DNA from 3 places in the Streptomyces sp. NPDC041068 genome. Region 2 is predicted to be linked to each of the others. Evidence: riboswitches for the same ligand, from Rfam matches in the RefSeq annotation. Region 2 holds a riboswitch; each other region holds the start of a gene.
The links. Region 2 has a riboswitch for S-adenosylmethionine ahead of AB0B50_RS06955 (hypothetical protein). Riboswitches for the same ligand answer to the same signal wherever they lie in the genome.
Positions count from the first base shown of each region.

Region 1: another riboswitch for S-adenosylmethionine. It lies ahead of thrC (threonine synthase); the one in region 2 lies ahead of AB0B50_RS06955 (hypothetical protein).
Region 3: another riboswitch for S-adenosylmethionine. It lies ahead of AB0B50_RS16980 (aminotransferase class V-fold PLP-dependent enzyme); the one in region 2 lies ahead of AB0B50_RS06955 (hypothetical protein).

Region 1 covers NZ_JBEZCG010000024.1:103,304-112,664, reverse strand. The annotation lists gene AB0B50_RS39550 (right-handed parallel beta-helix repeat-containing protein) at 1-1,290, opposite strand, end outside; gene AB0B50_RS39545 (trehalose-6-phosphate synthase) at 1,377-2,810, opposite strand; gene AB0B50_RS39540 (hypothetical protein) at 2,899-4,968, opposite strand; gene AB0B50_RS39535 (glucosyl-3-phosphoglycerate synthase) at 5,034-5,978, opposite strand; SAM riboswitch class I at 6,135-6,283, shown strand; gene thrC (threonine synthase) at 6,301-7,596, shown strand; gene AB0B50_RS39525 (ubiquitin-like small modifier protein 1) at 7,710-7,985, shown strand; gene AB0B50_RS39520 (cold-shock protein) at 8,405-8,608, shown strand; gene groL (chaperonin GroEL) at 8,988-9,361, shown strand, end outside.
Region 2 covers NZ_JBEZCG010000002.1:701,866-711,226, forward strand. The annotation lists gene AB0B50_RS06945 (alpha/beta fold hydrolase) at 1-45, shown strand, start outside; gene AB0B50_RS06950 (radical SAM protein) at 153-1,520, shown strand; SAM riboswitch class IV at 1,543-1,652, shown strand; gene AB0B50_RS06955 (hypothetical protein) at 1,697-2,062, shown strand; gene AB0B50_RS06960 (SDR family oxidoreductase) at 2,160-2,891, shown strand; gene AB0B50_RS06965 (GNAT family protein) at 2,946-3,500, shown strand; gene AB0B50_RS06970 (amino acid permease) at 3,554-5,080, opposite strand; gene AB0B50_RS06975 (hypothetical protein) at 5,135-6,133, opposite strand; gene AB0B50_RS06980 (FGGY family carbohydrate kinase) at 6,454-7,914, shown strand; gene AB0B50_RS06985 (FAD-dependent oxidoreductase) at 7,914-9,344, shown strand; gene AB0B50_RS06990 (FAD-dependent oxidoreductase) at 9,341-9,361, shown strand, end outside.
Region 3 covers NZ_JBEZCG010000006.1:491,991-501,351, reverse strand. The annotation lists gene AB0B50_RS16985 (glycerate kinase) at 1-1,136, shown strand, start outside; gene AB0B50_RS16980 (aminotransferase class V-fold PLP-dependent enzyme) at 1,088-2,458, opposite strand; SAM riboswitch class IV at 2,634-2,751, opposite strand; gene trpD (anthranilate phosphoribosyltransferase) at 2,845-3,909, opposite strand; gene AB0B50_RS16970 (cytochrome bc complex cytochrome b subunit) at 4,092-5,726, opposite strand; gene AB0B50_RS16965 (Rieske 2Fe-2S domain-containing protein) at 5,723-6,817, opposite strand; gene AB0B50_RS16960 (cytochrome c) at 6,814-7,623, opposite strand; gene AB0B50_RS16955 (heme-copper oxidase subunit III) at 7,700-8,320, opposite strand; gene AB0B50_RS16950 (hypothetical protein) at 8,516-8,917, shown strand; gene AB0B50_RS16945 (Ig-like domain-containing protein) at 9,001-9,361, opposite strand, start outside.

The DNA.
Region 1 (9,361 bases), on a different contig from region 2:
GTTCCAGTACAGGTTGCCCTCGTAGGTGCTGACCGTGTCCTCGATGGGGGAGCCCGACCCGGTGGACGCCCCGACGAAGACGTTGTCCCGGAAGGTCACGCCGGTCGGGCCGTTGTTGGAGACCAGGGCGGTGTCCGCGCGGTCGGTGACGACCGTGTTCCGGTAGACCTGTGTGTCCGTGGCCGCCCCGCACACCACCGAGATCACGGCGTAAGGGGACGTCGTGTTGCGGTCGTTGACGCTGATGTTGTCGTGGATCCTGTTGCCGTCGCTGACCTTGCCCTCGCCGTTGCAGACGAGTAGGAAGCCGCCTTCGTTGTCGTGGCTGTAGTTGTAGCGGTAGGTGTTGCGGACGTTGCCGCCGTCGATGTCGTACGCCATCGAGTCGCGCGTCCCGTGGCCGCCGGTGACCTCGTTGAACTGGTAGAGCGCGTCCTCGGACTCCCAGGCCCACACGCCCGCGTTGTAGCCGGCGGAGCGCATGTTGAAGCCGTCGACGTAGTTGTGCTCGACGCGCGCCCTGCTGGTCTCGTGGACGACGATGCCGTCGCCGCCCACGTCGTACGCCTTGTTGCGCTGGAACCGCACGCCGGTGGCGAACTTCCCGGGGCCGTCCCACGTCGACATGATGCCGATGCCCGTGCGGTCGACGTGGCGCACGGTGGAGTCCTCGACACGCACTCCGGCGAACCGCGTCGGCTTCGCCGTCCCCCGCACGACGAAGAGGATGCCGCCCGAGGGGTCCGGGTCCTTGAAGTCGGCGCCGTTGACGTCGTGCACGTCCACCCCGTCGACGACGAAGTGCTCGGCCGTGCCGTAGTCGGTGAGCTGCACGTACAGTCCCGCGCGGCGCTCGGTGGTGGTCGCGGGTCCGGTGTTGGAGAGGTCCAGGTTCCGGATCTCCCACTGCTCGGTGTTGACCAAGTGCACTGCGGCGCGTGCCCCTTGGGCCTCGACGCGGGGCTTGGCGGCCCGCTTGTCGCCGTACGCGTCGATGCGCACGGGGGCGCCGGCCGCACCCGCACCTTTGGGAGCCAGCACCCCCGTGCAGCTTGTGCCCCGCTTGAGCAGGAGCCGGTCGCCGGGGCCGAAGGTGTGCCCGCTCGCCTTGGCCACCGTGCGCCAGGCCGCCCTCGCGGAGGTGCCGGACGCGGTGTCGTCACCCTTCGCGCAGTCCACGTGGTACGCGGTGCCGGATCGCGCGGCGGCGGTGGGCGTGAGGCCCGCGCCGGCCGCGGCGAGGGCGGTGAGGGCCGTGAGGGTCACGATGCTCGTACGGCGCAGGGTCATGCGGGGACCGTAGTGACGGCCGGCGCACCGGGCCCATGGACAAACCGAAGCGGTGCTTGGACTGGACGGCGGCCGGACGGCGGCCGTCAGTCGGTGAGCGCCCGCAGCTGGTCCAGGAACCACTGCGCGGGCGGCAGCGCCGTCGCCGCCGCGGCGAGGCGCTTGGTGCGCTCGGCGCGCTCGTCGTCCGGCATGGTCAGCGCCGTGTGCAGGGCGGCGGCGGTGGCCATGATGTCGTACGGGTTCACCGGCAGCGCGTCCTCGCCCAGTTCCTCGTACGCACCGGCCTCCCGGGAGAGCACGAGCGCGCAGCCCTCGTCGGAGACCACCGGGACCTCCTTCGCGACGAGGTTCATGCCGTCGCGGATGGGGTTGACCAGGGCCACGTCGGCGAGGCGGTACGCCGCGAGCGAGCGCGCGAAGTCGTCCTTGACGTGCAGGACCACCGGGGTCCAACTCTCCGTGCCGTACTCGGAGTTGATCGACTCGGCGACCCGGGAGACCTCCGCCGTGTAGTCGCGGTACACCGCGAGGTCCTGCCGCGAGGGGTAGGCGAAGGCGACGTGCACGACCCGCTCGCGCCACTCGGGGCGGTCATCGAGGAGCTGCCGGTAGGCGAGCAGCCCGCGCACGATGTTCTTGGACAGCTCCGTCCTGTCCACCCGCACGATCAGCTTCCGGTCCTCGCCCGCCTGCTCGCGCAGCGCCCGCATCCGCTCCTCGACGTCGTCGCGTCGCGAGCGCTCCCGCAGGAAGTCCGCGTCGGCACCGAGCCCGTGCACCCCGATCCGCGTCCCCGACGTCCCGCCGAGCACCCGCACGCAGCACTCCGTGAAGGCGTCCGCCCAGCGCCCGGTGAGGAAGCCGAGCCGGTCGGCGCCGAGCATGCCGCGCAGCAGCTGCTCGGCCACGTCGTCCGGCAGCATCCGGAAGTAGTCGGCGGGCGCCCAGGGCGTGTGGGAGAAGTGGCCGATGCGCAGGTCGTCGCGGAGCTCGCGCAGCATCCCCGGCACCAGCGCCAGGTGGTAGTCCTGCACGAGGACCGCCGCCCCCGGGCCCGCCTCCGCGGCCAGTGCCTGCGCGAACGCGCGGTTGTACGTCTCGTACGCCGCCCACTGCGCGCGGAACTCCGGGCCGAAGGTCGGCTCCAGAGGGGTCTGGTAGAGCATGTGGTGCACGAACCACAGGGCCGAGTTCGCGATGCCGTTGTAGGCGGCCGCGTGCACGCCCTCGCTGGAGCCCGCGTCGATGTCCAGCATCCGTACGCCGGGTTCGCCGACTCCCCGGCGCACCGCCTCGCGGTCGCCCTCGCCGAGCGCCGCGCACACCCACAGGGAGTCCGCCCGGTCGCCGATCGCGCTCAGCCCGGAGACCAGGCCGCCCCCGCCGCGCCTGGCGGTGAGCTCCCCGTCCTCCCCGACCGTGTACGAGACGGGGCCGCGGTTGGACGCGACGAGTACCTGCGCTGCGGAAGCCGACACTGATGCCGCCGCTGATGCCGATCCGGACTCGGAGACCATGTGGCAAAACGTAGCCCGTCCCGGGGTCGGGCAAACGTACGGCCGGGCTCCGGCACATCCGCGGAGCCCGGCCGTGTACGGCGTCAGGTCAGTCGCGCCGCCCCCGCACCGCGGCGAGCACCAGCACGCCGAGCCCGCACAGCGCGGCCGCGACCCCGCCGTAGAGCATGGTCGAGGAGTCGCTGCCGGTGTCGGCGAGCTGGTCGCGCGGCTGCTCCGGCTGTCCGGGCTGCTGCTGCGGCGGCGCGGGCCGCGCCTGGACCCGCTGGGCGAGGACCGCCGAGGTGCACGGGTCGTCGCCGCCCCGCTTCGACTTCGAGCAGTTGCTGCCGGGCGCCGTCACCGTGATGACGGTGACCTCGCCGGGCGTGCAGGACACCTTGACCTTCTGGGTGACGGTGACCTTGCCCTTGGCCGGGACGGTGCCCCGCCACACGTACGTGGAGCCCTGCCTGGTGACCTTCCCGGAGCTCGCGACGGGCGTGGATCCCGGCTTCACGGGCCACGAGGCGGAGGCGCCGATGCGGGGGTCGGACGAGGTGTTCTTGAGGGTGATCGTGTTCGTGGTGGAGCCGCACGCGGGGACGACCCGGCGGACGGGCCGGTTGATGACCTCGATCGGCGGCTCGGGGTAGTCGATGACCGGCTCGGAGGTGCAGTTCGGGTCGGTGCTGTCCTTGTCGCAGTTGGAGCGCGGGGTCTCCACGTCGACGTTGTTGAGCAGCTTGCCGTCGCCGCTGACCGGGTCGTTGACGGTCACCGAGTAGGTGACGGTCGCGGTCTGTCCTGGCGCGATGTCACCGACGTACCCGATCTTCGGCTTCGTGTACGAGACGGTGCCGGTGGATGCCTTCGCGTCGTTGTTGTACACCGCGTCGTCGAGGTTGCCGCTCAGGTCGTCGCTGAACTTGGCGCCGGGGTAGGGCAGTTTGCTGATGTTCTTCGCCGAGACGGTGTACGTCAGCTTCTCACCCGGCTTCACCTTGGCCGGCGAGGCGGTCTTGGTGACCTCCAGGTCGGGGACCGGCACGGAGAGCGCCAGCTGCGAGGGGACGTAGACGTCGCCGGTGCTGGTGAACGTCAGCTTCGCGGAGGTGGCGCCCACGGGGATCGCCCCGTCCGGCACATCGAAGGCCTTGGCGTCGATGCTCAGGTTGTTGCGGTACTTGGGCGTGACCGCGCCGTCGTCCTCGCTGATGAAGAAGTTGTCGGTCCTGCCGGTGTGCGACTCGGTGACGGGCCGGTCGTTGACCAGGAACTGGTCGCCCTTGGTGTTCCAGTCGCCCTCGTACGCCGTCGTGCTGGCGTGGATGTCGCCGTCGGTGCGGTAGAAGCCGTCCACCGGGACGGTGGTGGAGCCGGCCGGGGCCGCCGCCCGCCTGACCGAGCGCTGGATGACGTGGCCGCCCCAGATGTAGACGTTGCGGCGGTCGGGCGCGTACTGCTCGTTGGGCCCGTCGTACTTGTAGACGACGGTCAGCGACCAGCCGCCGACGCAGCCCTGACCGGTCGGCGCCCAGACGTTGCCGACGGCGACCTCGACCGGGCTGCCGGTGGTGGCGCCCGCGAAGGAGGAGGTCACGTCGGCCTCGGCGGTGTAGTAGTGCGGGCCCTGGGTGGCGTTCGGGGTGCGGACCGCGTTCTCGACGTCCACCGTGGACTGCGCGCCGCCGCCGACCCGGATGACCGGACGGGTGGTGAGCGGGTCGCCGGGAGCGGGGTCGACCGGGGCGTTGCCGTCGCGGTTGAGGTCGCAGATGTCGCGGACGGTCCTGCCGAAGCGGTGTGTGCCCGCGTTGCCGCCCCAGAACAGCCGCGCGTAGTCGACCTTCGCGCCGGGCGGGATGGTCACCTGTCCCGTGCTGGAGTCGAAGGTGCCGGTCAGCCCGGCCACGTCGATGCGGCGCTCGATGAAGTTGTTGTTGTTCTTGGTGCCCTGGGCCTGCTGGGTCTCCTTGCAGGCGGCGGCCACGTCGGCGGGGCCCGTCGGGCAGTCCAGGACCGTGTTGCCGATGGTCTTGAAGTCGCCGTACAGCGACTCGTCGTAGCGCTTGGCGAAGGGCTCGATGACCTCCGCGGCGGCGGGCGTCGCGGTCGCGGTGAGCACCCCGGCCGCGACAGTGGCGGTGGCGAGCGTCAGTCCGCCCGCCCGCCGCATGGCTCTCATTGCATGTCTGACCCACATAAATGGGCAATGTAGGCAAAGCGCATGATCATGGGCGGTTACGCCACGCGACGGTGTGCATACTCGGAGATATCGGTCATGGGGGGCCGTTCCTCCGTGTCGATCGCATACGTTCTCGGCTCGAACCCGCGCTCACCCCGCTCGAACTGGGTGAGCTCGGGGCGTACGAGATGTCCGCGCGCCAGGCGCAGCTGCGCCGTCCGGTAGATCGCCGCCGCCATCCGCCCGAGCGCCTGCCCGTCCTGGTGCCGGTGCTTGCGCACGCCCACGTCCACCTGCGCGAGGGCGTCCAGGCCGACCGTGTGCAGCGCGTCGACGAGCAGGCCCAGCTCCACGCCGTACCCCACGGGGAACGGCAGCCGCTCCAGGAGCGACCTGCGGGCCGCGTACTCGCCGCCCAACGGCTGGACGAAGCCCGCCAGTTGGGGCCAGTGCATGTTCAGGAGCGGGCGCGCCATCAGCTCGGTCACGCGGCCGCCCTGGCCTGCCGCCCCGCCGAGCGGCCGGTCGTACATCGCCTTCACGAAGTCCACGTCCGGGTCGGTGAGCAGCGGGCCCACGATCCCCGAGACGAAGTCCGCGGAGAACTCCTTCAGGTCCGCGTCGACGAACGCCACGACGTCACCGCTCGTGACGAGCAGCGAGCGCCACAGAACTTCACCCTTGCCGGGGACGGGCGCGATGCGCGGCAGGACCTCGTCCCGGTGGACGACCTTGGCGCCCGCGGCCGCCGCGACCTCCGCCGTGCGGTCCCGCGAGCCGGAGTCGATCACCACGAGCTCGTCGACCAGCGAGGTCTTCTCCATCAGCTCACGGCGGATCTCGGCCACGATCTCGCCGACCGTCTCCTCCTCGTCCAGCGCGGGCAGCACGACGCTCACCGAGGTGCCCGACGCGCGCTTGGCGGCGACGAGGCGCTCCAGTGGACGGTCGGTGACGGACCAGGAACGCCTGCTCAGCCAGCGCTCGACCTCTTCCAGCACGGTCAGGGTCCTCCCGTATGTGATCCATCTCGCGGTTCGGACGACTATCTCAAGGGTCCAGGGCTTCGGTTACAGTCTTGAACAACGCCGGTGACCATCGCATGTTGGGGTCGCCGCCGCGTTCCAGGTCAACAACTGAAACCCACAATCGAATACCGCTCATCCAGAGGGGCAGAGGGATACGGCCCGTTGAAGCCCCGGCAACCCTCCAGCCGGTCTCGTCGCGTTTCTGCGCCGCGAGGCTCCCGGCTAGGGAAGGTGCCAAATCCGTCTCGCGGCGAGATGCGTCGCGAGGAAGATGAGGAGAAAGGGCCTCGCCTCCATGGCTGTGCAGACTGTCGCCACCGAAAGCACCACCACCCCCGTAGACCTCGGTCCCGCCTCGGGCCTCTCCTGCCGGGAGTGCGGCACCAAGTTCCCGCTCGGACCGGTCTTCGCCTGTGCCGAGTGTTTCGGCCCCCTCGAAGTCGCGTACGACCTGCCCCTCGGCGACCCGGAGGCCCTGCGCAAGCGGATCGAGGCGGGCCCCGCCAACATCTGGCGCTACGCCCCGCTGCTCCCCGTCCCCGCCGACGTGGCCGACAAGCCGAACCTCAACCCCGGCTGGACCAAGCTCGTCAAGGCCGACAACCTCGCCCGTGAACTCGGCGTCGAGCAGGGCAAGTTGTTCGTCAAGGACGACTCCGGCAACCCCACGCACTCCTTCAAGGACCGCGTCGTGGCGCAGGCCCTGGAGGCCGCGCGCGCCTTCGGCTTCACCACCCTGTCCTGCTCCTCCACCGGCAACCTCGCCGGTGCCGTGGGCGCCGCCGCCGCCCGCGCGGGCTTCCGGTCCTGCGTGTTCATCCCGCACGACCTGGAGCAGGGCAAGGTCGTCATGGCCGCGGTCTACGGCGGCGAGCTCGTCGGCATCGAGGGCAACTACGACGACGTGAACCGCTTCTGCTCCGAGCTCATCGGCGACCCGCTGGGCGAGGGCTGGGGCTTCGTCAACGTGAACCTCCGGCCGTACTACGGCGAGGGCTCCAAGACCCTCGCGTACGAGATCTGCGAGCAGCTGGGGTGGGTCCTCCCCGACCAGCTGGTCATCCCGATCGCCTCGGGCTCGCAGCTCACGAAGATCGACAAGGGGCTGAAGGAGCTCATCGCGCTCGGCCTCGTCGAGGACAAGCCGTACAAGATCTTCGGTGCGCAGGCCGAGGGCTGCTCGCCGGTGTCCGCGGCGTTCAAGGCGGGCCACGACGTCGTGCGCCCCCAGAAGCCGAACACCATCGCCAAGTCGCTGGCGATCGGCAACCCGGCCGACGGTCCGTACGTCCTGGACATCGCCCGTCGCACCGGCGGCGCGGTGGAGGACGTGAACGACGAGCAGGTCGTCGATGCCATCAAGCTCCTTGCGCGGACCGAGGGGATCTTCGCGGAGACTGCCGGCGGTGTGACGGTGGGCGTCACGAAGAAGCTGGTCGAGGCCGGTCTCATCGACCCGTCCCGCACCACGGTCGTGCTGAACACGGGGGACGGTCTCAAGACCCTCGACGCCGTTGCCGAGACGTCGCAGGCCACCGCCACGATCAAGCCGAGCCTTGAGGCGTTCCGCTCCGCGGGGCTCGCCGGCTAGTCGCCGTAGGGCCTGACCCCTTCTCCCGACTGCGGGACCGTCGTGGCTGGTCGCGCAGTTCCCCGCGCCCCTTTCAGGGGCACACTCCCGCCCCGTACTTTGAGGTGAACCCCATGAGCGTCAACGTCCGCATCCCCACCATCCTTCGCACCTACACCGGCGGTCAGGCCGAGGTCGCCGCCGAGGGGGCCACCCTCGGTGAGGTCATCGCCGATCTGGAGAAGAACCACACCGGCATCGCGGCCCGCGTCCTGGACGACCAGGGCAAGCTGCGCCGCTTCGTGAACGTGTACGTGAACGACGACGACGTCCGCTTCGAGCAGGGTCTGGAGACCGCGACGCCGGACGGCGCGGGCGTCTCGATCATTCCCGCCGTCGCCGGCGGCTGATCTTTTCGCAAGTACCCTGCGTTATCTGAATTGCCCCCTCCGCGAGAGAAACGGAGGGGGCAATTCTGCATGGTTGAGCGCGGTACAGTTGGGAAGCGTGCTTCGCCGTTAGTGCCGAGCGCATATATGAAGTCGGCCTGGAGTCGACAAGAAGTAGCCAAACAGTGCTGCCCATTTGAGCCTTACGTGGCATTTGCCGGGCCCGACTTGCCCTGAATTCTGGCAGAATCTCCGCATTTTCCCGATCGGTCGTGCCCAGAATTCTCGTCCGATTGACCTGTTGCAGACGGCAGTTGGACAGATACATTCAGCGGCGGTCGACGCGTTCCGGCGCACACCCCCAACCAATGGGGGGTGAGGTCTGACCCGGGTCCGCGAAGTGCGGTCCTGTGCAAGGGCCAGTAATAGGGGAGTTAGGCATGGCTCAGGGCACCGTCAAGTGGTTCAACGCGGAGAAGGGGTACGGCTTCATCGCGGTCGACGGTGGTGCGGATGTTTTCGTCCACTACAGCGCGATCCAGATGGACGGCTACCGCACCCTGGAAGAAGGTCAGCGAGTCGAGTTCGAGATCTCGCAGGGCCAGAAGGGTCCGCAGGCGGACATGGTCAAGCTCGCCGTCTAGCTCGGCGCGATCGGCCACCGACGCAAGCACAGCGAGGGGCCCGTATCCCATCAGGGGTACGGGCCCCTCGTGTGTGCCGGGGCGCCCGCGTGGGCAGTCCTGTGGCTGTCCGAGATCCGTAAGAGGCGCTTGCGCCCACCCGTCGCCCGACCGCCACCCCTCAAGGAGCCTGCTTCGCAGGCGCATCTTGCACTCACAGGGGTCGAGTGCTAATCATTGGGCTTAGCACTCTACGAGTGAGAGTGACAGAACTTGGATCGGGTCGGTGAGGTCCGCAGACCGGGTGGGGCAAGGAACCACAAGGGATGCAGGCCGTCCGTCGCGGGCGCCAGCACGATCCGTTTTTGCGTTTCCACCCCGTCCGGGAGGACCACTTCACATGGCCAAGATCATCGCGTTCGACGAGGAGGCACGGCGCGGCCTCGAGCGCGGCATGAACCAGCTCGCCGACGCCGTCAAGGTGACCCTGGGCCCCAAGGGTCGCAACGTCGTCCTCGAGAAGAAGTGGGGCGCCCCCACGATCACCAACGATGGTGTCTCCATCGCCAAGGAGATCGAGCTCGAGGACCCGTACGAGAAGATCGGCGCCGAGCTGGTCAAGGAGGTCGCGAAGAAGACGGACGACGTCGCCGGTGACGGCACGACGACCGCGACCGTCCTGGCCCAGGCCCTGGTGCGCGAGGGTCTGCGCAACGTGGCCGCCGGTGCCAACCCGATGGCCCTGAAGCGCGGCATCGAGAAGGCCGTCGAGGC
Region 2 (9,361 bases):
AAGTCGGGCACCGTCATCGAAGGAGGCACGCCACCTGGAGCCTAGCCCTACGGAGGATGTGCCCTGCGACCGGAGTCGGATCCGCGGCGGATCGGGCGGGTATTAGCGTGGACGGGACAGATCGACCGACAGGATTCCGAGGTGCCCGGCCCATGCCAAGCCGCAGCGAGAGCCGTACCGAACTCATCGAGTCACTCATGGAGCGGTTCCCGCACGTGCCGCGGGAAGCCGTGATCAAGGAGGATCTGCTGCGCGGCGGCATCGCCTTCGACGAGTCGGCGCTCAGCGATACCTCCAACGAGGCTTCCGGCGACGTCAAGCCGAAGTCGTACTTCATCTTCTCCTTCGACCACGGCACGCTCCCCGAGCTGGGCGCCGCGGCCCTGCGCCGCCCGCCCGAGGAGATCGTCCTCACCGGCGGCCCCTACGAGCTGCGCCGCACCGTCGTCTCGGTCCGCGTGAACCCGTCGTCTCCGTACCGGGTCGCGGCCGACGACAACGGCGTGCTCGGCCTCTACCTGGACGGCGTGCGCATCTCCGACGTGGGCCTGCCGCCGATGCCGGACTACTACCGGCACACGCTGGAGAACGGCAAGTCCGTGATGGAGGTGGCCCCCACCATCCAGTGGGGCTACCTCATCTATCTCACGGTCTTCCGGGTCTGCCAGTACTTCGGCGCCAAGGAGGAGTGCCAGTACTGCGACATCAACCACAACTGGCGCCAGCACAAGGCCGCCGGGCGTCCCTACACCGGTGTGAAGCCGGTGGAGGAGGTCCTGGAGGCCCTCGCGATCATCGACAAGTACGACACCAACAAGTCCTCCACCGCCTACACGCTGACCGGCGGCGCCGTCACCTCGAAGGTCGGCGGCAAGGACGAGGCGGACTTCTACGGCCAGTACGCCAAGGCCATCGAGGAGCGCTTCCCCGGCCGCTGGATCGGCAAGGTCGTCGCCCAGGCCCTGCCCAAGGCCGACGTGCAGCGCTTCCACGACTACGGCGTGCGGATCTACCACCCCAACTACGAGGTGTGGGACCCGTATCTCTTCGAGCGCTACTGCCCCGGCAAGGAGCGCTACGTCGGCCGTGACGAGTGGCACCGCCGCATCCTGGACTCCGCCGAGGTGTTCGGTCCGCGCAACGTGATCCCCAACTTCGTGGCGGGCGTGGAGATGGCGGAGCCGTTCGGCTTCAAGACGGTCGACGAGGCCATCGACTCCACCGTCGAGGGGCTGCAGTACTTCATGTCGCGCGGCATCACGCCCCGCTTCACCACCTGGTGCCCGGAGCCCACGACACCGCTGGGCAAGGCCAATCCGCAGGGCGCCCCGCTGGAGTACCACGTACGGCTCCTGGAGGCCTACCGCGCCACGATGGAGGCCAACGGCCTGTCCTCGCCGCCCGGTTACGGCCCGGCCGGACCCGGCAACGCGGTCTTCTCGGTCAGCTCCTTCATGGACAGCCTGCCCGCGGAGGAGGCCGCTCCGGAGGATGCGATTACTCCGGCGACGCCTCAGTAGGGCCCGTGTTACGGTCGGGGCGGGTCACGAGTTCCAGTGTCAAGCCCCGGCTCGCTGGACGGCACCCCGCTCCGTCGCGGGTGCCCCGGGTGACGACCCGCCCCGCGCGACGTGCGCGGGGAACGGCGGATCACCGGGTCGGCGACACCCGGGGTCCACGACTCCGGAGGCGCTCCATGACGCACCCGCACGCCATCTGCGACCACGACACCTGCGACACGTGCACGCCCGGCCACCAGGTCCACTGGATCCAGGCGCAGGGCAGCGCGAAGGACCCCGGCACGCTCATCGACGTGCTGCTGTCCTCGCACGACGTACGGGACGACGGCCGCATCGCCCTCCATGTGCTCGGCCCGACCCGGGGCGTGCCCGCCACCCTGTGGACGCACGACCCGGAGCGGCTGCGCGCCCTGCTGCGGGAGCACAAGGGCCTCGCCCAGTGGCAGCCCCGCTGGAACCTGCTGCGGCTGCGGCGCGACACCGTCGGCACCACGCTGGTCTGCGTGGCACCCGAGGCGGACCCCGCGGCCCCTGGCCGCTGACGAAGATCACCGCTTCGTAGGATGACGCCGTGCCGGACGCGGGCGATCCCCGCGTCCGGGCGGCGCGACAGTCAGCCACCCACAGCCGGAGGTCCCCGTGCAGCACCACCCCGTCACCGTCGTCACCGGCGGCAGCCGCGGTATCGGCGCCGCTGTCAGCGCCCGCCTCGCCGAGGACGGCCACGACGTCGTCATCGGCTACCGCTCGGACGAGGCGGCCGCGGAGAAGGCCGCCGAAGCGGTGCGCGCGGCCGGCCGCCGCTGCGTCACCGTCCAGGTCGACACCGCCGACGAGGCCGACGTCGACCGTCTCTTCGACATCGCCGCGGCCGAGCTCGGCCAGGTCACGGGCCTGGTCAACAACGCAGGGGTGAGCGGCCCCGTCGGCCCGCTCGCCGACGCCGACGCCGAGGGCATGCGCCGGGCCCTCGAAGTGAACGTCCTCGGATATCTGCTCTGCGCCCGGCGCGCGGTGCGGGACCTCAAGGCGGGCGGCGGCGCGATCGTGAACGTCTCGTCCGCCGCCGCCACGCTCGGCTCCCCGGGCGAGTACGTCCACTACGCCGCCGCCAAGGGCGCCGTCGACACGATGACGATCGGCCTCTCCAAGGAGGTCGCGGGCGACGGCATCCGCGTCAACGCCGTTGCCCCCGGCGTGATCTGGAGCGATTTCCACGCCGACCCCGAGCGTCCCGCGAAGCTCGCGTCCGGCATCCCGATGGGGCGCTCGGGGCAGCCCTCGGAGGTCGCGGCGGCGGTCTCGTGGCTGCTCTCGGGCGACGCCTCGTACACGACGGGCACGGTGCTGAGGGTCGCGGGCGGACGCTGACGCTCCCAGAGGTGAACCCTCCGCTCCGGGGGTGACCCCTCGTACGCTTGGCGCATGATCAGTGGAGCGGTCACCCTCGCGACAGACGTCCTCATCCGGCCCGTCACGCTCGACGACGCCCGGGCGCTCGCGCGTGCCTACCGGCGCAACCGCGCGCACCTGGACCCCTGGGACCCGGACCGGCCCGAGGCCTTCTTCAGCGAGGAGGGCCAAGTCGAGCGGGTCCGGGCGCAGTTGGCGGACGGCCGGGCGGGGCGGTCGGCGCACTGGGTGCTCGACAGCGGGGGCGAGATCGTCGGTCACGCCGCGCTGTCGAACATCGTGCTCGGCCCGGCCCGCAGTGCGAACCTCGGCTACTGGATCGACGCGGAGCACCAGGGCCGCGGCCTCGCGTCCGGCGCCGCGCGGCACGTGTGCGAGGCCGCCGACGCCCAACTCGGTCTGCACCGCGTCGAGGCGGGCACGCTGCTCCACAACACCGCGTCGCAGCGCGTGCTGGCGAAGTGCGGTTTCGAGGAGTACGGGGTCGCGCCGGGCTACCTGTACATCAACGGCGCCTGGCGCGACCACCGGCTCTTCCAGAAGATCCTCAACGACCGTTCGGTGTAGGCGGGTTCAGCCGAAGAAGATCCTGTGCGAGCGGGTCTCCTGTGCGAGCGGGTTCAGACGATGTTCTCCGCGACCTCCGCCTGCTCGCGGTCCGAGCCGTAGGCCTGCGGCGTGCTGTAGGAGCGGCGCGCCACGAACCACCAGACGGTGGCCAGGACGAGGACCACGGCGAGCGCGATCGAGGCGTAGTTCATCGTCTCGGCCGTCACCGGCGAGACCTGCGGCAGACAGAAGAGCACCGTCACGAACGCCACCCAGAGCACCGCGATCCAGCCGATGGGCTTGCTCCAGCGGCCCAGGTTCCACGGCCCCGGCCGGAAGCTGTCGCCCGCCCGGAGCCGCAGGAAGATCGGGATGGCGTACGCGGGCGTGATGCCGATGACGTTGATCGCGGTCACGGCCGTGTACGCGGTCGTCGAGTACAGGGACGGCAGGGCGATCACCGCGGCCAGACCCACCGACAGCCACACCGCGGGCACCGGTACCTGGGTGCGGGAGCTGACCTTGCGCCACAGGGCGGAGCCGGGCAGGGCGTTGTCGCGGCTGAACGCGAACACCATGCGGCTCGCGGCGGCCGTCTCGGCGTTGCCGCAGAACAGCTGCGCCACGATCACGATGAGCAGCAGCGCGGTCGCCCCGGACTCGCCGATGGCGTCGATCATGATCTGCGCGGGCGGCACCCCGGTGTCCGTGGCGAGCGTGCCCGCATAGTCCTGGATGGCGAAGGTCAGCCCGGTCAGCAGCACGAAGCCGGCGATCCACGACGCCCAGATGGCGCGCACGATGCCGCGCGCCGCGGTCACCGACGCGTTGGAGGTCTCCTCCGACAGGTGTGCCGATGCGTCGTACCCGGAGAACGTGTACTGCGCGAGGAGCAGGCCGATCGCGGTGACGTAGAGCGGGTTGTCCCAGCCCGTGCCGTCGAAGTACTCGAGGAAGACGTCCGACGGGGACTGGTGGTGGTCGGGGACGATCGCGAGGACGCCGACGATCACGGTGACGCCGGCCAGGTGCCACCACACGCTGATCGAGTTGAGCAGGCTGACCAGGCGGACGTTGAAGAGATTCAGGACGGCGTGCAGCAGCAGGATGCAGAGGAAGATCAGGAAGGTCTTCTCCGGGGTCGGCTCGAAGCCGAACCTGAGGTTCAGGAACGCGCCGGTGAACAGGGCCGCGCCGTAGTCGATGCCGGCGATGGCACCGAGCAGGCCGAGCAGGTTGAGCCAGCCCGTGTACCAGCCCCAGCGGCGCCCGCCGAGCCGGTCGGCCATGTAGTAGAGGGCGCCCGACGTCGGGTAGGCGCTGGTGACCTCGGCGAGCGCGAGGCCCACGCAGAGCACGAAGAGGCCGACGCCGACCCAGCCCCAGAGCATCACGGCGGGGCCGCCGGTGGTCAGGCCGAAGCCGTACAGCGTCATGCAGCCGGAGAGGACGGAGATGACGGAGAAGCTGATGGCGAAGTTGCCGAAGCCACCCATGCGGCGGGCGAGGACGGGCTGGTAGCCGAGTTCTCTGAGTCGCTCCTCCTCGTCCTGGCGTGGCGCTGGGACGGTGCTCGACGACCAGGTGGTGCGGGACACGGACGGACCTCCGGGGGAGCGGTGGCGGGAGTGGGGGAATCTGCGGGGGGGGGGCTAGGCGGGGCCGGGGCCCCTGGTGGCGTTGAAGCAGCGGGTGCGGGCCTGGGCGAAGACCTCGGCGGCCGCGTCGACGGTGCCGGGGGAGAGGGTGCGGTACGTCCAGGGCACGACCGTGAAGAACGGGTCGAGGGCGGTGAACACCCGTGCCGCGTCGTGGAACTGGTGGGCGCCCCACAGCGCGTGCGCCAGGTGGTTGAGGTCGAGGAGCGAGGCCGTGGCGGGCGGCGCGTGGTCGAACCACAGCTGCAGGGCGCGCAGTGCGCCGCGGGTGGCGTCCTCGGAGATCCAGTGCAGGTCGAGGGCCCGCTCCTGGCCCGCCTCCCTGCGGTAGCGCTCGACGCGCACGTACAGCGGCAGCAGGTGCAGTGCGGAGCCCGCGGGGGCCGCGGCCGACGCCCACTGCACGAAGTTGTACGCCTCGGTGAGCGGCCCTCGGGCGCGGCGCCCGTACACGAACTGCAGCATCCGGTGGTACGCCTCGCGGTTGCCCGGGTCGCGCTTGTCGGCCTCGGCCAGGAGCTGCCAGGGCCCGGGGAAGAGCATCGGCTCGGGGGGTGCCGTCCGGTGCTCCTCCCACCGCTGGCCCTCGTCGAGCCGGGCCAGGGCGAGCAGGCAGATCCACGGCACGGGGTCCTCGGGGGACATGGTGGACGCGGCGCCGCACGCCGTCACGGCCTCGCGCCACAGGTCGTTGGTCCGCCGGTGCCCGGAGCGGTGGGCGCGCAGGGCCCGCTCCACCAGGACCCGGGTGTGCAGCACGGCCGCCGACGCGCTGTGCGGCTCCTCGGCGCGCCAGGCACGCACCACGTCGGAACCGGCGACGGCCGCCGCCAGGATCTGCGTACGTTGCGTCCACAGCCCCCAGTCGGGTGTTTCGGTCAGCAGATTGCGCGTGGAGACCCAGCGGCCTGCCTTGAGGTCCTGGAGCACCGCGCGCAGCGCTTCGTCGTGGCCCGCCGGGTGGTACACCGGGCGGGCTGACGGCATGGGCATGAATCCTCTGTTGGGGGAAGAGGGCGGAGGTCGATGGCTGAACCGGGTTGTCCTGTAAGGGAGTTGACGATGTCGCTCGGCGGTCAGTGTAGATCCGGCCCTTCCGGTTCCAGGGCACTTCGCCGATCTTTTGTGACCTTGTTCTGTCAACGCGGCGCGCCGCGCGTTCATTTGATGGCCATCGTTGTCATTTCTCCGTCGGAACGTGGCAGTTCGGTCCCAGGGCGTGATGATTCGGTCTCGTGGCGCGGTGGTTCGGTCCCGTAGTGGGGTGGTTCGGTCCCTTGACGCCCTCCGGCGCCCTGTAGCAGTCTTCCGCGGTGATCACCTATGAGCGGCCTGCGACGCAGCGCCCCGTGCTCGCCGTCGACCAGGGCACCTCCGGGACGAAGGCCCTCGTGGTCTGCCCGGAGCGCGGCGTGATCGGCTCGGGTGCGGCGCCGGTGCGCCCCCGCTTCCTGCCCGGCGGCCTGGTCGAGGTCGACCCCGCCGAGCTGTTCTCCTCCGTCGTCGACGCCGGCCGACGCGCGCTCGCGGACGCGGGCGAACCGGTCGCCGCCGTCGGCCTCGCCAACCAGGGCGAGACGGTCCTCGCCTGGTACCCGGAGTCCGGCGAACCCCTCACCGACGCCCTCGTCTGGCAGGACCGCCGCGCCGAATCCGTCTGCGCCGAACTCGCCGACCACGCCGAGGAGTTGCGCGAGCTCACCGGCCTCCCGCTCGACCCCTACTTCGCCGCGCCCAAAATGGCGTGGATACGTCGCCACCGCACCCGGCAGGGCGCGGTCACGACCAGCGACGCCTGGCTCGTCCACCGGCTCACCGGCGCCTATGTGACCGATGCCGCAACGGCAGGCCGCACCCAGCTCCTCGACCTCGACGCCGTGGCCTGGTCGCCGCGCGCCCTGGACCTCTTCGGCCTCGCCGACGAGCACCTGCCCCGCGTCGTCGACGCCGCGGGACCGGTCGGCACGACCACCGCGTTCGGGCCCGAACTCCCGCTCACCGGGCTCCTCGTCGACCAGCAGGCCGCGCTGCTCGCCCAGGACGTCACCGCGCCGGGCAGCGCCAAGTGCACCTACGGCACAGGGGCGTTCCTCCTCGCCCACACCGGCGCGCGGCCCCGCCGCGGCGCCTCCGGACTGGTCAGCTGCGTGGCCTGGCGGCTCGCCGGGCGGAGCAGCTACTGCCTGGACGGGCAGGTCTACACCGCCGCGTCCGCCGTGCGCTGGCTCACCGACCTCGGCGTGATCGGCGGCGCCGAGGACATCGACCCCGTCGGCTCCGCCGTCCCGGACGCCGGCGGCGTCACCTTCGTGCCCGCGCTCGCCGGGCTCGCCGCCCCCTGGTGGCGCGGCGACCTGCGCGGCTCGCTGACCGGGCTCGGCCTCGACACCACCCCAGGACATCTGGTCCGCGCCCTGTGCGAGGGCATCGCCGCCCAAGTCGCCGCGCTCGCCGACGCGGTGGCCTCCGACATGGGGGAGCCCCTGACGAGCCTGCGGGTCGACGGCGGCCTGACCCGCTCGGCCCTGCTCATGCAGACCCAGGCGGATCTGCTCCAACTGCCCGTCGAAGTTTCGGCGTTGCCCGACGTCACCGCGCTCGGCGCGGCCGCTGTCGCCCGCATCGGCCTGGACCCCGCGCTCACCGTCGCCGACGCCGTGCCGAAGTGGCGGCCCGCCGCCGTGTACGAGCCGCGGATCGGTGCCGACCTGGCGGCCGAACGCCTCGCCGGCTTCCGTTCGGCCGTGGCCGCGCTGATGGAACGTACGCCCTGATGGCGGTCACCAGGAACGGCGCGCCGCCGGACGTGACGTACGACGTGACCGTCATCGGCGCCGGAGTCGTCGGCTGCGCCGTCGCCCGCGAACTGGCCCGCCACCACGGCCTGCGCATCGCCCTGGTCGAAGCCTCCGACGACGTCGGCGAGGGCACGTCGAAGGCGAACACGGCGATCCTGCACACCGGATTCGACGCCGTGCCCGGCTCCCTGGAGGCCCGCCTCGTCCGCGAGGGGCAGCGACTGCTCGCCGCCTACGCCGCCGAGTCAGGGATCCCCGTGGAGCCCGTCGGCGCACTGCTCGTCGCCTGGGACACCGAGCAACTGGCCGCGCTCCCCGAGCTGTTGGCCAAGGCGGAGCGCAACGGCTACCGGGCGGCGAGGATCATCGGCCCCGCCGAGGCCAGGGCCCGCGAGCCGCACCTGGGCCCCGGAGCCCTCGGCGCGCTCGACGTCCCCGGCGAGAGCATCATCTGCCCCTGGACGACCACGCTCGCGTACGCCACCCAGGCCGTGCGCGCGGGAGCGGACCTGTACCTCGACTGCCGTGTGGAGAGCGTCGGGCAAGGGGCCGACCGGCATGTGCTGACCACGGCGCGTGGACCCTTGCGCACCCGCTTCCTCGTCAACGCGGCCGGACTGCAGGCCGACACGGTCGACCGCATGCTCGGCCACGACGACTTCACCGTCACCCCGCGCCGCGGCCAGCTCCTCGTCTTCGACAAGCTCGCCCGCGACCTGGTGCGGCACATCCTGCTGCCCGTCCCCACCGCGCTCGGCAAGGGCGTCCTGGTGGCCCCGACCGTGTACGGGAACGTCCTTCTGGGGCCCACCGCCGAGGAGTTGGACGACAAGTCGGCCACGGGATCGACAGCTGAAGGCATCGCCGCGCTGCGCGAGAAGGGCGGCCGGATCCTGCCCGAACTCCTCGACGAGGAGGTCACCGCGGTCTACGCGGGACTGCGCGCCGCCACCGAGCGGGACGACTACCGCATCCGTGCCCACAAGGAACAGCGCTGCGTCACCGTCGGCGGCATCCGCTCGACCGGGCTCACCGCGTCCCTGGCCATCGCGGCCCACGTCACCGAACTCCTCGGCGCCACGGGCCTGGACCTGCCCGCGGTGCGGGACCTGGAACCCGTACACATGCCGAACCTCGGCGAGGCCTTCCCGCGCCCCTACCGGCGCGCCGACCTCATCGCGGCCGATCCGGCGTACGGTGCCGTGGTCTGCCACTGCGAGCGGGTGACGCGCGGCGAGATCCGCGACGCCCTCGCCGCGACGGTCCCGCCGGGATCGCTGGACGGCTTGCGGCGTCGCACACGGGCGCGGGGCGGGCGCTGTCAGGGCTTCTACTGCGGGGCCGAGGTGAGGGCGCTCTTCGAGCGGGAACTCGCGGAAAAAGGTCGGGAGTTGGGGGAGCGATGAGGCGCGAGCGCATCGTC
Region 3 (9,361 bases), on a different contig from region 2:
CCATCGCCGCGGGCGTACGCCGCGTCGTCCCGCACGCCGAGACCGATCTGATCCCGCTGGTCGACGGCGGCGAGGGCACGGCCCGCGCGCTGGCGGCCGCGGACGGCGGACGCCTCGTCGCCCTCCCCGCGACAGGACCCGTCGGCCAGCGCATCGGCACGCACTTCGCCCTGCTCCGCGACGGCACGGCGGTCGTGGAGATGGCGGCCGTGGCCGGGCTCTCCCTGGTCCCCCGCGATCTGCGCGACCCGGGCACCACCACGACGTACGGAGTCGGCGAGCTGATCCGCGCCGCGCTCGACACCGGGGCGCGGCGCGTCCTGGTCGGCTGCGGCGACTCGGGCACCTCCGACGGCGGCGCGGGCGCCCTGCAGGCCCTCGGCGCCCGCCTCCTGGACGCCGACGGCTGGGAACTCCAGCGCGGCGGAAGGGAGTTGAAACGTCTGAGCCGCATCGACACCAGCGACCTCGACCCCCGCCTCGCGGACACCGAGATCCGTGTCGCCTGCAACCCCTTCAACGTCCTGTGCGGCGAGCGCGGCGTCGCCCGCGTCTTCGGCCCCCAGAAGGGCGCGACCCCCACGCAGGTCGAGGAGCTGTCGGGGGCCCTGGAGCGCTGGGCGGCCGTCCTCACCCGCGACCTGCACGTGCGGACCGACCTCTTCAAGGGCCCCGGCACCGGCGCGTCCGGCGGCCTCGGCGCCGGACTCGCCGCGCTCGGCGCCGCCCTGCTCCCCCGCTTCGACGTGCTGCTCGGCCAGCTCGACCTCGACGCCCGCCTGGCCCGCGCCGACCTCGTCATCACCGCGGAGGGCGCCCTGGACCACCAGACGCCGCGCGGCAAGGTCCCCGCCGAAGTGGCCCGCCGCGCCAAGCGGTTCGACCGCCCGGTCCTGGTGCTCGCGGGCACCATCGGCCACGGCGCCCACCAGGTGCGGGCGGCGGGCGTCGACGCCTACAGTGCGATCCTGCCCGCCCCCGTCTCGCTGACAGAGGCGCTCGGCCGGGGCGGCGAGTTCCTCACCGACGCGACCGAACGGGCCCTGCGGATGATCCAGCTCGGCTCACGGCTGCCGTCGCCGCGCACTCACGCGGCGGTGGTGTCGGGCACGCAACGCCCGTCCTCGGTGCGGTAGTTCCAGCGCGCGCCGTCCGCGACAAGCTCCTTGACGGCGCGCACGAAACGCTCGACGTGCTCGTCGGGGGTGCCCGCGCCGAAGCTCACGCGGATCGCGTTCAGGGACTTCTCGCCCGGCTCGGCCTCGGGGGCGCCGCACTCGCCGGGCTCGTCGGGCTCGCTGCCCAGCAGGGTGCGCACCAGCGGGTGGGCGCAGAACAGGCCGTCGCGCACGCCGATCCCGTACTCGGCGGAGAGCGCGGCGGCGAAGTGCGAGCTGTTCCAGCCCTCCACCACGAAGGAGATGACGCCCACGCGCGGCGCGTCGTCCCCGAAGAGCGAGAGGACCCGCACCTGCGGCACCTCGGCGAGGCCCTCGCGCACCTTGCCGATCAGGTACTGCTCCCGGGCCACGAGCTCGTCGAAGCCCGCGTCGGTGAGCGCCTTGCAGGCGGAGGCGATGGAGTAGACGCCGATGACGTTCGGGGAGCCGGCCTCGTGCCGCGCGGCGCTCTCGTGCCACTCCACGTCCACGCCGCCGTCGGCGCGCCGCGCCACCTTCCGCGACGCCCCGCCGCCCGCGAGGTAGGGCTCGGCGTCGCGCAGCCAGTCGGAGCGGCCCGCGAGCACGCCCGAGCCGAAGGGCGCGTACAGCTTGTGCCCGGAGAAGGCGACCCAGTCGACGTCCAACTCGGCGATGGAGACGGGGTGGTGGGGCGCGAGCTGGGCGGCGTCGAGCACGATGCGGGCACCGTGCGCGTGAGCGGCGGCCGCCAGTTCGCGCACCGGCCAGAGCTCTCCGGTGACGTTGGAGGCGCCGGTGACGCAGACCAGGGCGGGCCCGTAGGGGTCCCGGTCGGCGAGCGCACGCTCCAGCGTCCGCACCGCCTCTTCGGGGGTGCGCGGCGCGTTCAGGTAGGTCACCCGCGCGTCCCGCCACGGCAGCAGCGAGGCGTGGTGCTCGGTCTCGTAGACGAAGACCTGGCAGTCGGCGGGCAGCACGGCGGCGAGCAGGTTCAGCGAGTCGGTGGTGGACCGGGTGAAGACGACCTGGTCGCCCTCGCGGCAGCCGAGGAACTCGGCGACGGCCTTACGGGAGTTCTCGAAGAGGTCGGTCGACAGCTGCGACAGATAACCGGCCCCGCGGTGCACGCTGCCGTAGTACGGCGCGTACGCGGCCACGTCGTCCCAGACCCGCTGCAGCGCCGGCGCGCTCGCCGCGTAGTCGAGCGCGGCGTAGGTGACTTCGCCACCGGTGACCAGCGGAACGGTGACGTCCCTGCCGAGGACCGGCAGCGGGGCACAGACGGAGGCGTCGACGGCAACGGCGGAAACAGACATGGCGAACTCCCGTGAGAGGCAGGTGAATTCACCGCGCCGGAGCTGCTTCGAGAGCTGCTTCGACGGCGCGGGAGAAAGGTGAAAAGGGTGTGCGGAGGCGGGGCGTGGAAGCCCTGTCACATTCGCTTGCTCACGAGACTGCTCCCTTGAGGACCAGGACCCCAGGGTTGCGAGGGGTCCGCGCTTGCCATACGCCTTGCTGCGTACGGCCTGGTCTTCACCCGGGGCACCCCGCCACGGACGGAGGGTTGCCGGACAGCGGGCCGGGGCCGTAGTCGCTGTCACTCATGACCTGTGCAGCATCCTGCCACACGATCTTCGACGCGCAAGGCGCAGTCCGAAATCTGGACTGCGCCGTGCGTCACACTCGTCGCCCTTCGGCGGAGTCAGCGGTTGCTTGCCGCCACCCACCGCTCCAGGGCCTTCTTCGCCGCGCCGGAGTCGATCGACTCCGCGGCCCGGTCCATGCCGGCCCGGATCTGCTCCACGACGCTCCCCTCCCCCTGCGCGAGGGCCGCGAGCGCCGCCGCCGAGTTCAGCAGCACGGCATCCCGCACCGGCCCGGTCTCGCCGTCGAGGAGTCGCAGCGCCACCTCGGCGTTGTACGAGGCGTCGGCGCCCCGCAGCGCCTCGACGGGCACCAGGTCGATGCCCACGTCGCGGGGGTCGAAGGCCTCCTCGCGCACGACGCCGTCGCGCACCGCCCAGATCCGCGAGGTCGACGTCGTGGTCAGCTCGTCGAGCCCGTCGTCACCGCGGAAGACGAGGGAGGAGTTGCCGCGCTCGGCGAAGACACCGGCGACGACGGGCGCCATCCGCGCGTCGGCGACACCGACCGCCTGCGACCGCACCTGGGCCGGATTGGTCAGCGGGCCCAGCAGGTTGAAGACGGTCCTGATGCCCAACTGGCCGCGCGCGGCGCCCGCGTGCCGCAGCGCCGGGTGGAACTTCACCGCGAAGCAGAAGGTGATCCCGGCCTCCTCCGCGACCTCGACGACCCGCGCCGGGGTGAGCTGGAGGTTCACGCCGAGCTTCTCCAGGACGTCGGAGGCCCCGCTGGCCGAGGACGCGGCGCGGTTGCCGTGCTTGACGACCTTGGCGCCCGCGCCGGCGACGACGATCGCGGACATCGTGGAGATGTTGACGGTCTTGGCGCCGTCGCCGCCGGTGCCGACGATGTCGACGGTCTGGCCCGGCACCTCGATCACATTGGCGTGCTCGTACATCGCGCGCACCAGACCGGAGATCTCCTCAACGGTCTCGCCCTTGGCCCGCAGCGCCACGACGAAGCCCGCGATCTGCGCGTCGGTCGCCTCGCCGCGCATGATGCGGTCCATCGCCCAGGCGGTGTCGTCGGCGCTCTGGTCGCGCCCGTCGAGCAGGCCGTTCAGTACGTCGGGCCAGGACCGGCCCGCCGCGGTGTCGCCTCCTGCGGGGGTCACAGCGCTCATGGCCGCTCCTGGTGTTCGTCGATTTTTCGTCGATGTGGGTCGGTGTAGGAAGGAAACACCCCTACACACGGGGATGGCACCACCCTATCCAGCCCTGGGGACGGCAAAGAGCCCCGTCCATGCAATGGACGGGGCTCTCGCCGTGGCGACCTTGTGGTCAGAGCTCGATGAGCTTCAAGTGATCAGTGGTGGCCGTGGCCGCTGGTGATCTCCTTGTACTCCTCGACCGTGGGCTTGGGGATCTGGTTGTCCTCCCCGTAGTAGCCCTTGGAGAGCTTGGCCCGGAGCTTCTGCGAACCGGACACCTTGCGCTCGACACCGTTCTCGTCGACCGTCGGGCCGATCTCGAGCGGCTTGTACTGCTCGTGCGCGGTGAGGGTGTGCAGCTGCTCCTGGCTGAGCGGCTCGTGGACCTCGATGAACTCGCCGTGCGGCAGGCGCTTGATGATGCCGGACTCGCGTCCGTGCAGCACCTTGTCCTTGTCGCGCCGCTGCAGACCCAGGCAGATCCGCTTGGTGACGATGAAGGCGATGACCGGTCCGGCGAAGAAGAAGATCCGGACGAACCAGGTGATCGCGTTGATCGACAGGTGGAAGTGCGTGGCCCAGAGGTCGTTTCCACCACCGACGAGCATGATCATGTACGCCGTGATCCACGCGACACCGAAGGCCGTACGGGTCGGGGCGTTGCGCGGGCGGTCCAGGATGTGGTGCTCGCGCTTGTCCCCGGTGACCCAGGACTCGATGAACGGGTAGACCGCGATCGCCGCGAGGACCACCGGGAAGATGATCAGCGGGATGAACACGCCCAGGACCAGCGTGTGGCCCCAGAGGTTGATCTCCCAGCCCGGCATGACACGGATCAGACCCTCGGCGAAGCCCATGTACCAGTCGGGCTGGGCGCCGGTGGACACCTGGTCCGGACGGTAGGGGCCAAGAGCCCAGATCGGGTTGATCGAGGCGATCGCCGCGATGGCCGCGATGACACCGAAGACCAGGAAGAAGAAGCCTCCGGCCTTGGCCATGTAGACCGGAAGGAGCGGCATGCCGACGACGTTCTTGTTGGTCTTCCCGGGGCCCGCGAACTGCGTGTGCTTGTGGTAGAAGACCAGGATCAGGTGCGCCACCATCAGGCCGAGCATGATGCCCGGCAGCAGCAGGATGTGCACCGAGTAGAACCGCGCCACGAAGTCGCCGCCCGGGAACTCCCCGCCGAACAGGAACATCGACAGGTACGTGCCGATGACCGGGACGGACAGGATCGCGCCCTGCATGAAGCGGACACCGGTGCCGGAGAGCAGGTCGTCCGGGAGCGAGTAACCGGTGAAGCCGGTGAACATGCCGAGGACGAACAGCAGGAAGCCGAACAGCCAGTTGACCTCGCGCGGCTTGCGGAACGCACCCGTGAAGAAGACGCGCATCATGTGCACGAACATCGCCGCGAGGAAGATCAGCGCCGCCCAGTGGTGGATCTGCCGGATCAGCAGACCACCGCGCACATCGAAGGAGATGTGCATGGTCGAGTTGAACGCCTCGGACATCAGCTGTCCCTGCAGCGGGACGTAGCTGCCGTGGTACTCCACCTCGTTCATCGACGGGTGGAAGAACAGCGTCAGATACACACCCGTGAGGATGATGATGATGAAGCTGTACATGCAGATCTCGCCGAGCATGAAGGACCAGTGGTCCGGAAAGATCTTGCGCATGTTGGCCTTGGCCAGGGAGTAGATCCCAAGGCGGCCGTCGGCCCAGTCGGCCACCCGCTCACCGGCGGGTGCTTTCTGCCGCTTGTCGTTCGAAGAATTCGAGGTGCTCATCCGCGCTCCCAGAAGGCAGGACCGACGGGCTCTTCGAAGTCGCCGAGCGCCTCGAGGTAGCCCTCCTCGTTCACACCGATGCGCAGCTGCGGCAGGGCGTGACCGGCCGGGCCGAAGATCACTCGGGCACCGTCGGAGAGGTCGAAGGTGGACTGGTGGCACGGGCAGAGGACGTGGTGCGTCTGCTGCTCGTACAGAGAGATCGGGCAGCCCACGTGGGTGCAGATCTTGGAGTACGCCACGACGCCCTCGTGCGACCACTCGAGCTCGCGCTTGTCCTTGATGTTCTCCGGCTGAATCCGGACGATCATCAGGGCGGCCTTGGCGATCTGGGTCTGGAAGTCGTGGTCGTGCTCCGACATGCCCTCGGGCATCGCGAACGTCAGCGAACCGACCTGCACGTCCGAGGGACGCAGCGGCTCGTGCGTGTTCATGTTCACGAGCATCTTGCCCTTGGCCCACTTGGTGTGCCGGAGCTTGTCCTCGGGCAGCGGCCCGAGGTCACGCAGCAGGACGACACCGGAGAGCGGGACCAGGGCGAGCGCGCCGAACATCGTGTTGCGGATCAGCTTGCGCCGACCGAACTGCGACTCCTCGGCACCCGCCTTGAAGTCGGCCATGACCTTGGCCTTGACCTCGGGCTCGGCCTCGATGGCGTGACGGTCGTCGGCGACCTCCACGTCGGACATCAGGGTGCGGGCCCAGTGGACCGCGCCCGCGCCGATGCAGAAGAGGGCCAGGCCCAGGGTCAGACCCAGGGCGAAGTTCAGGCCGCTGATGTGACCGATCGGCCAGATGAACACGCTCTTGTCCGCCGGGATGGCGACGAACGAGGCGATGAAGCCGACCGTCGCCAGCATCGAGAGCGTGAACAGGAAGGCGATCGCGCGCTCGGAGCGCTTGGCCGCCCGCTCGTCGATGTCCTGGATGCGGTGCTCGTGGGGCGGAAGGCCCGGGTCGGCGAACGGGTTCTCGTCCGCGACCTCCCCCCCTCTCACCTTCGTTCGAGCGGGGGCGCCCCCCTCCGAGCCGTGCTCGGCGTCCTGCTCGCTGGGCAGGTTCTTCTCTTCTGGAATCTCTTGGCTACTCATGACTTCTTGGCCTTTGCGGTCCGAGCGGCGACCCACACGGCGACCGCGATCAGCGAACCGAGACCGAAGATCCAGGCGAAGAGGCCTTCACTGACCGGCCCCAGACCACCCAGCTTGAGACCGCCAGGGCTCTCGGTCTTCTCACCGTTGACCGCGTCGAGGTACGCGATGATGTCCTTCTTCTCCTTCTCCGGCATCGTCGTGTCGGGGAAGGACGGCATGTTCTGCGGGCCGGTCTGCATGGCCTCGTAGATGTGCTTCGGGGAGACATCCTCCAACGAAGGCGCGAACTTGCCGTGCGTCAACGCGCCACCTTCACCGGTGAAGTTGTGGCACTGGGCGCAGTTGGTACGGAACAGCTCGCCACCCTTGGCGATGTCAGCTCCGTCCGGGCTGTACTGCTTCTCGGTCGGAACCGAAGGACCGGCACCCAGCGACGAGATGTACGCCGCCAGCTGGTCGATCTGGGTCTGGTTGTAGATGACCTTCTTCTTGGGCGCCTGGGCGCCCTGCTGCTGGAGCGGCATACGGCCGGTGCCGACCTGGAAGTCGACAGCGGCGGCGCCCACGCCCACCAGACTCGGACCGTCGGACGAGCCCTGACCGCCGGTTCCGTGGCAGCTGGAGCAGCCCACGGCGTAGAGCTTCTTGCCCTCGTCGATGGCGAGGGACTGGGCGGTGTCATCGGCCTGCGCCTTGTCCGCCGGCGCGAACGCGGCGTACAGCCCCCCGGTGGCCGCCAGCGCGAGGAGTAGGACGACGACCGCCGCCAGCGGATGGCGTCGTCGTGCGGAGAGCTTTTTCACGGATTACCCCGGTGTCAGGATCTTCTGCGTCGATGCTTCTGGAATGAGTCGGTATGTCGCCGTAGCGACCCGCCGATTACTTGATCATGTAGATCGTGGCGAAGAGGCCGATCCAGACCACATCGACGAAGTGCCAGTAGTAGGACACGACGATGGCTGCGGTCGCCTGCTCGTGGGTGAACCTCCGGGCCGCATAGGTGCGGCCGAGGACCAGCAGGAAGGCGATCAGGCCGCCTGTCACGTGCAGTCCGTGGAAGCCGGTGGTCAGGTAGAAGACCGAGCCGTAGGGGTCCGACGAGAGCGAGAGGCCCTCGTGCTTGACCAGCTCGGTGTACTCGTACACCTGACCGCCGATGAAGATCGCACCCATGACGAACGTGACGATGAACCACATCCTGAGCTTCTTCACGTCACCGCGCTCGGCGGCGAAGACGCCGAGCTGGCAGGTGAGTGAGGAGAGCACCAGGATCGTGGTGTTCGTCGCCGAGAACGGGAAGTTCAGGGCCGAAGCCATTTCCTTCCAGTGATCGGGACCCGTCACCGATCGCAGGGTGAAGTACATCGCGAAGAGGGCCGCGAAGAACATCAGCTCGGAACTCAGCCAGATGATGGTTCCGACGCTGGTGAGGTTCGGTCGATTGACCGGCGGGTGCGCGTGCCCGGTATCTACTGTCGTTGCTGTCGCCACGACCGACATTATGTCGGTCGCTTATCCCGCCCTCACCCCGGGGGGTGCCGTTCGGAGTGTCTACGGGGTGTGTCCTGCCCGGATGGCCCATCGGAGGCCTGTCCGAACCGGTGTTGACGGGGTGTCGGGAGGAGTAGCATCCGCGCATCGGTTCCCGATTCCATGACGGCACAGCACAGCTCCGCTCGATGTTCTGGAGGAACAATGCAGCCGACCGCCACGGTGCTGGTCTACAGCGACAACGCGAGCACCCGCGAGCAAGTCCGGCTGGCTACCGGCCGCAGGCCAGCGACCGACGTGCCCGTCGTCGAGTTCGTCGAGTGCGCGACGCTGCCCGCGGTCCTCAAGGAGCTGGACAGGGGCGGCATCGACGTCTGCGTCCTGGACGGCGAGGCGGTGCCCGCGGGCGGCATGGGCGTGTGCCGCCAGATCAAGGACGAGATCTTCCAGGCACCGCCGGTGCTGCTGCTCATCGGGCGCCCGCAGGACGCCTGGCTGGCCACCTGGAGCCGCGCGGAAGCGGCGGTGACCCTTCCGGTCGAGCCGGTGGAGTTCGCGGACGCACTGGCCGCCCTGCTGCGCTCCAGGCTCGCCGTGGAGGCCTGACGGCGTACGGATCACGCGAAGAGGGGCCCGCGCCACCGCGCGGGCCCCTCTCTCGTGCCTCTGTGTGCCTCTGTGACGGGCCGCTAGACCTGCGGTCGCAGTCTGGCCGCGTCGACCGCCGCGGGGCCCTCCTCGGTCCCGGAGAGCAACGCGCTGCCCTCCCTCCACTTCTTCCAGCTCATGTTCCAGTCGCCGAGGCCGTTGCCGAACGTCGGCATGTCCTCGCCGTAGCTGTTGACGGTCCGGGTGATGTCGCCCTGGCGTACGGTCTCGAAGAACCAGGCGGCGTTGCCCGTGCTCATGCCGACGCAGCCGTGGCTGACGTTGGCGTAGCCCTGCGAGCCCACCGACCAGGGCGCCGCGTGCACGTATTCACCCGTGTCGGTGAGCCGCGTCGCGTAGTAGACCGGCAGGTTGTACGAGTCCCTGCTGCCCGCGGGGATG